Pelobacter seleniigenes DSM 18267: one gene and its partner. The protein of the gene in region 2 binds, or shares a complex with, the protein of the main gene of each other region. Links are inferred from orthologs where the notes say so. Each region holds a gene or a part of one and is shown on either strand. Other genes may lie near its edges.

The links.
Region 1: the proteins of N909_RS0104050 (region 2) and N909_RS0100755 are in contact, whole or in part, in a solved structure (PDB 8RP0), measured with the Escherichia coli proteins. The link is inferred for Pelobacter seleniigenes DSM 18267 from one-to-one orthologs.

Annotation. Positions count from the first base shown.
Region 1 is NZ_JOMG01000001.1:163,233-166,434, reverse strand. Bases 134-3,112 are described here. They hold N909_RS0100755 (anthranilate synthase component I family protein), read right to left. Parts: upstream 2,315-3,112; coding sequence 953-2,314; downstream 134-952. Other genes in these bases: N909_RS0100745 (DMT family transporter), read right to left, coding at 2,900-3,112; N909_RS0100750 (class I SAM-dependent methyltransferase), read right to left, coding at 2,311-2,883; N909_RS0100760 (aminotransferase class IV), read right to left, coding at 134-949. Also shown: more of N909_RS0100760, read right to left, coding at 119-133; more of N909_RS0100745, read right to left, coding at 3,113-3,202. UniProt on the Escherichia coli protein: Part of a heterodimeric complex that catalyzes the two-step biosynthesis of 4-amino-4-deoxychorismate (ADC), a precursor of p-aminobenzoate (PABA) and tetrahydrofolate.
Region 2 is NZ_JOMG01000002.1:310,824-314,046, reverse strand. Bases 168-3,167 are described here. They hold N909_RS0104050 (anthranilate synthase component II), read right to left. Parts: upstream 2,001-3,167; coding sequence 1,335-2,000; downstream 168-1,334. Other genes in these bases: N909_RS0104045 (anthranilate synthase component I family protein), read right to left, coding at 1,997-3,167; N909_RS0104055 (hypothetical protein), read left to right, coding at 1,021-1,350; N909_RS0104060 (IclR family transcriptional regulator), read right to left, coding at 168-670. In the rest of the region: more of N909_RS0104060, read right to left, coding at 1-167; more of N909_RS0104045, read right to left, coding at 3,168-3,223. UniProt on the Escherichia coli protein: Part of a heterodimeric complex that catalyzes the two-step biosynthesis of 4-amino-4-deoxychorismate (ADC), a precursor of p-aminobenzoate (PABA) and tetrahydrofolate.

The DNA of each region.
Region 1 (3,202 bases), on a different replicon or contig from region 2:
TACCGAAGGCCGGAGTCGAACCGGCACGCCGTGAGGCAACGGTGTTTGAGACCGTCGTGTCTACCAATTCCACCACTTCGGCACGAGAAGGACGATTATAGTTCTGCAGCGCGGTTTGTCAACCCTGTATTGTCTGTCGGAGCAAAATAAATAACATTTTCCAGCTGTCCCCCTGGGAGAGGGCCTGGCCGTCAAGACTGAGCAGCGGGCGGATGTCGATGAGCGAGTTGGTGATGAAGGTTTCATCGGCGTTGTGCAGCTCGGTCAGAGTCAGATCGCGCTCTATCACATCCAGATCGAGCATGGTCCCGAGTGTGAGCAGCTGCTGGCGGATGATGCCACCAAGCACCAATTGCCCGCAGGGCGGGGTGGTCAGGGTGCGCTCCTTGCGGATGAAGATATTGCTGGTTGCTCCTTCCAGAACCAGGCCGTTTTCATCGACAAAGATCGCCTCGTCGGCCTGTTGGCTGAGCGCGTAATTTCTGGCGTAGAGACAATCGGCATAATTACCGTGTTTCAGCTGGGGCAGGTGGCTTAGCGGGTTGACCCGGCGGTTCGGGGCGATGACAGCGTTAAGACCGGCCGGCCATGCTCCTTCCGGCAGGCTGGGGTAGTCGCTGGCGGTCAGGCAGAACCAGCCTTGTTGCGCCGGGAAATCGAGCCCGGTAAACTCCCCGCGGCCAAGGGTCAGGCGCAGGCGTGAGCAGGGGGCCTGCAGCCGTTTGGCGACCTGCTCCAGGGCTGCTTCCAGCTGGGGGCGGTCGCAGGGAAAGCCGGTCAGCGTGGCGGCCTGCTCCAGGCGGTCGAGATGTTCTTTGGCAAACGCCACGGTCTGCTGGTTGGCCTTCATGGTTTCGAACAGGCTGTCACCGAACAGGACACTGCCGTCCTGCATCGCGACTCTGGCTTGTTCCGGGGCGATGAATTCACCATTGAAACAGATCAGCATGGTTCAGTCCTTCCTTGGCTGGAGAACGGTCCGCAGTGCTTCGCCTTTGGCCAGACATTCGTGCCATTCCCTGACCGGGACGGAATCGGCGACGATCCCGGCCCCGGTCTGGTAGTTGAGCAGGTTGCCGAAGCGTTGAAAACTGCGGATCAGAATATTGAGGTCCATGTCCCCGGTGACGCTGATAAAACCGGCGCTGCCGGTGTAACTGCCGCGGCCGACGGGTTCCAGTTCGTCGATGATCTCCATGCAGCGTTTTTTGGGGACCCCGGTGATGGTGCCGCCGGGGAAGGCTGCCTTGAGCAGGTCGAAGGGGCCGCTCTCCGGGGTGAGCCGGCCGCTGACATTGGAGACGATATGGGTGACATGGGAATAAGGTTCCAGGACCATGAGCTCGTCGACCTCGACGCTACCGAATCGGCAGACCTTGCCCAGGTCATTGCGCGCCAGATCGATGAGCATCATGTGCTCGGCCCGTTCCTTGGGGTGGCCAAGGAGTTCCTGGCGGAGTTGGTCATCCTCCGGCAGGGTGAAGCCACGCGGGCGGGTTCCGGCGATGGGGCGTGCTTCGGCCAAACCGTTGCTGAGGGAGACCAGCCGTTCCGGTGAGCTTGAGATGATCTCCAGGTCGGGGAAATTCAGGTAACAGGCAAAGGGGGAGGGATTCAATTCGCGCAGCTGGCGGTACAGCTCGGTTGAATCGCCCTTGATGGTTCCGTCAAACCGGCACGACAGATTGACCTGATATATGTCGCCGCTGAGGATGTACTCCTTGCCCCGCTCTACCATGGCCATGAATTGTTCCTGGGACAATATCGGCTGAGGCTGTTGGATGACCGAAAAAGAGCCGACCGGAGGGCTGCCGGAAAAGTTTTGAATCTGCTCTTTCAGCTCCGGCAATTCCGGACCGCCGGGCAAAGCGGCAAGGATCAGCCTGGCGGAGCGATGATCGTAGACCGCAGTGGCGTCGACCCAGTAGAGGTCGAGGTCAGGGGTGGGCAGATCGCGGATTGCCTGGCGCGGAAGGTCCTCGATCGAGGCGGCGAGGTCGTAACTGAAATAGCCGAAAAAACCGCCCGGAAAGGGGGATTCGCACTTGATCGGCAGACTGCGCTCGGCAAGGATGGCGGCCAGGCTCGCAAAGGGATCGCCGGGCAGCCTATCGCATCGGCCGCCCTGGCTGCGCAGCAGCTGGCCGTCTCGGAGCTGGTAGCGTTCCTGCCAGCTTAGCGGCACAATCGAGTAACGCCCGGTCTTGGGTCGGGGATTGAGGGTTTCCAGAAAACCGGGCCCGTCCGGGCAGTGGTGCAGGTATAGTTCCAGCGGGTCGAACGCGGGCAGGTTGAAAGAGCAGCTTCTGATCATACCGGCTTCCGGGCAAGCAGGCCGACCAGGGTGCCGCCTTTCTTGGAGGGTTCCAAACCTTCTTCGTGAACCAGAATCTCCCAATCGGCAAAGATCTGTAACAATTCTCCCGGTTCCAGGACCATTTTCGGTTCCAGTCGGCAGGGTTCGCCATCTCCGGCGCTGGTAAAGGTGCGGATCATGATCAGTCCACCGGGCTTGACCCGCTCCCTGAGGTCGAGCAGCAGCGGCCGATACAGATAAAAGAAGTTGATCACCAGGTCAAACTGCTGCTGCGGCAGCTGCGGGCTGTTTTCCAGATCGGTTTCCAGGGTGGTCATGGCGACGCCGCGCTCAGCGGCCTTGTCGGCCAGTTGCCGGAGGGCCACGCTGGAATAATCGAGAGCGGTGACATTGAAGCCCTGTTCGGCCAGGAACAGGGCGTTGCGACCGCGGCCGCAGGCCACATCAAGGGCGCTGCTTCCACTGAGCAGGCGGTGATGCTGGAGCAGCCAGGAGTCGGCTTGCCAACCGTCGCTGAAGTCTTTGTCGCTCCAGCGTTCATTCCAGGATTGACGTTCGTTGCTCATGATCAATAGTCCGTGGTCATTGTTTCATCAAGAACACCGCCAGCAGGGTCAACAGCACAGCTGCCGCGCGCCGCGGAGTAAGGCGTTCACGGTAAATCAACACCGAAAGGATAATGGCGATGACAAAATGCATTCCGGTTAACAGGACAATGGCCGACAGGGGTCCGGTCGCCATGGCCTTGAGCAGGGCGTAGAAGCCGAAGAAATTGAGCACTCCCATGACCAGGCCGATGATCAGCGCTTCCTTGCGGCGGCCACCGGGCGCGGTCGTTTTCCAGTGCCGATTGATTAGCACGGAAAAAACGGTCCCCATGCTGTA
Region 2 (3,223 bases):
TTCTGATGCGTTCCTCGGTAACACGAAAACTGGGAGCAACCAGGGCCAGGCAGCCGGCCAATGCTTCCCCCGCTGCAAATATGGGAACCGCGATGCAGGAGCTGCCTTCACCGACGCCGTTGTGATCGACACAGAAACGCCGGGTGCGACATTGCTCGAGTTCCTCCTGCAATTCAGGGGAACCGGGTACGCTCCCAGCATTCTCCTTGCTGAAGGCCAGGCAGATTTTTCCGGAGGCACAGCTGGCCAGTGGGAATCTTTGTCCGGCCAGCGGCACGACTTTGACCTTTTGGTCATTGTCGGCCATTTCCAGAAAGAGCACGTCCTGGTCGCGTTGAACTACCAGATACGCGGTTTCGTCGCATTGGCGAACCAGTTGGGACATGATGGGGCGGGCTTTGCTGAGCAGGGTCATTTTGGAGAGCAGCTTCTGGCTGATTTCAAACGCTGCCATTCCGAGCTGGTATTCCCCCGTTCTCTGGCCACGTTCGACGTAACCGTGGTTTTCAAAGGTGGCCATTAATCTGAACAGGCTTGCTTTGGTCATATCCAGTCTTTCACTCAGTTGGGCCAGGCTGCATTTGCAATCCTCCTCGGCCAGGGCTTCCAGAAGCAGCAGGGCGTTTTCTACTGAACGGATATTGTATGAGTCCTTGTCTCTGCCCGGCATAGTGTCTCTCGTCGCAGTGAACGGTTTTAAACCGACTCTTCGTTGCGGAAACTTTTTATACGACTTTGATGCTGACTCTGTGAAACAGTAATACGCTGTTATATTGTTGTCAACTTGCTTTTTTAATTTCGCTGAAAAAAGTCGTCATGAAGTGCTTAATTCAGTTAAGTGAATATTTTATAAATATATGATAATAAAAGTGAAATATAAATATTGTCAGTTTTATTGTTTGGTATAACAATGTTTATAAAATGATTAATTTATGTTTTTATTTAACTCTATTTCACCCCTTATGATGTAAAAAAAGCGCTTTTGGGTAGGAGGTTGTCGATACTTAATGTTTTGCTAACTTGTTGTTTAATAAAAAAGTTATAAAATATCAAATAGTGTTTTATTTGCTTTCAAAAAATGTTTACTTATTTTGTTATTTTTCTGGAATTCTGTCTGGGATTGATGAAAACAGGGAGGAAAATAAGATGCTGTTTGGAAAGGGGAATAAAAGAGATTCTCAGCGATATGGTATTTTGTCCGCGTTGCCCTGGCTGGGGCTGTGCCCCACGGGCAGCAGGATCGGCCGGAAAGAACCGGATGCGGATGGTTGGGTGGACGGGGATGCTTTTGGGGTGCCCCTTGCGGGGCACTGGCGGGCCGCCTGGGGTGGGGCTCAGCTGGTTTGGTAGAGGAAATTGCGGAGCATATCCCGGCCTCCTTCGGTCGCAAAGGATTCCGGGTGAAATTGGATGCCCTGAATCGGCCAGGTTTTATGCCGAACCCCCATGATTTCAAAGTTTCCGCCATCGTGAATTTTGGTCAGGTTGCCAAAATCCAAAGAGGATAAATCACCCACTGCGGCGGTGACCAGCAGGCTCTCTGGAAAAGACTCGGCTTCTGCGACCAGTGAATGATAGCGCATAACGTCCAGGTGATCGGGCATGTCGGCAAACAGACCGTTTGCGTTGTGCTGCAGCGGGCTGGTTTTGCCATGCATGGGAACGCTGGCTTTGACGACCTTGCCGCCGAAAACATGGACAATCCCCTGCATGCCCAGGCAGACCCCGAGCAGGGGAATTTTCGGTCCGAGCTCCCTGATCACTTCGGCGCAGACGCCAAAATAGGCCGTGTCGTCCGGGGAGCCGGGGCCGGGGGAGATGATGATCCGGTCTGGTCGGTCGACCATGATCTGTGCCAGGGTGATTTCATTGTTACGCTTGACCCTGATCTGGAAATCCTGCAGCCGTCCGGCCAGTTTGTCGCTGGAAAGGATCTCGCCGATATACTGGTAAAGATTGTAGGTAAAGGAATCGTAGTTGTCGATGATCAGGATATTCACGCCAGTTTCTCCTTGTCTTGCGCTGCCACGAAGGGTTCCAGGGCGCTTCTGGTCCCGGCGAATTTACGGATGATTTCGCGATATTCGTCCGCCGGATTCGAATCGTAGACATTGCCGCCACAGGTCTGGACATAAGCCCGCTCCCCATTTGCAAAGACTGTGCGGATGGGGATGGCAAAGGTGCAGTCGCCATTAAAAGAAAAGTGGCCGACCGCGCCGCCATAGGGGCCGCGGCCATCCGGTTCCAGCTGGTCGATGATCTTCATGGCCTCTATCTTGGGGGCGCCGGTCAGGGTTCCAGCTGGAAAATTGGCGGCCAGGGCCGAAAACATGTCTTGGTGTTCAGCCATGATGCCGACGATTTCACTGCTGATATGCTGGACATGGCTGAACCGTTTGATGTCCATCAGATTGCGAACCTTGACCGTGCCGAAACGCGCAACCCGACCGATATCGTTGCGATGCAGGTCGACCAGCATATTATGTTCGGCGATTTCTTTCGGATCGTTGAGCAGCTTACGCGCCAGGATGACATCCTCCTGTGGGGTGGCTCCGCGTTTGGTGGTTCCGGCCAGGGGGAAGGTCTCCATTTCGCCCTGACGGACGCGAAACAGCAGCTCCGGGCTGGCGCTGATCAGCTTCTGAACGCCGAACTTGAGGTAGAACATCTGTGGCGACGGATTGACGTCACGCATCTGTTCATAAATGTTCACGCAATCGCCGTGCAGTTGAAAATGTTTTTTGAAGCCGACTTCACACTGGAAAATCTTGCCGTCAATGATGTCCTGCTTCACCTTCATCACCGCGGCGGCATGCTCTTGCTGGGTCATGCCGGTGGCACCGGGAACAACGCGTAGCGGACCGTTCCCCGGATAGGGCTCCTTGAGCAGGGCACTGATCAGCTCAATGCGGCTGTCATCATAATAAAAATAAATCAGTTCGCCGGTCATCTTGTCGTAAATCAACCCGTCCTTGAACAATCCGAAGCGGAAGGTGTCGAAATCGTCGTGTTTCTGCAGGTTGAGGGACGGTTCGAAATAGCCCATGGCGTCATAGCCGAGATAGCCGGTCAGGCCGCCGGCATATTTCCGCGAGATGATATTCTGTGGAACAATGTCGCGCAACAGGTTGTAGGGGTTATCGCTCTGATAGTCCTGGCGCTGGCCGAAGCGGTCGACAATAGTCAGGCAGTTGCCGTTGCCGATCAGCTGTTGTTCCGGGTC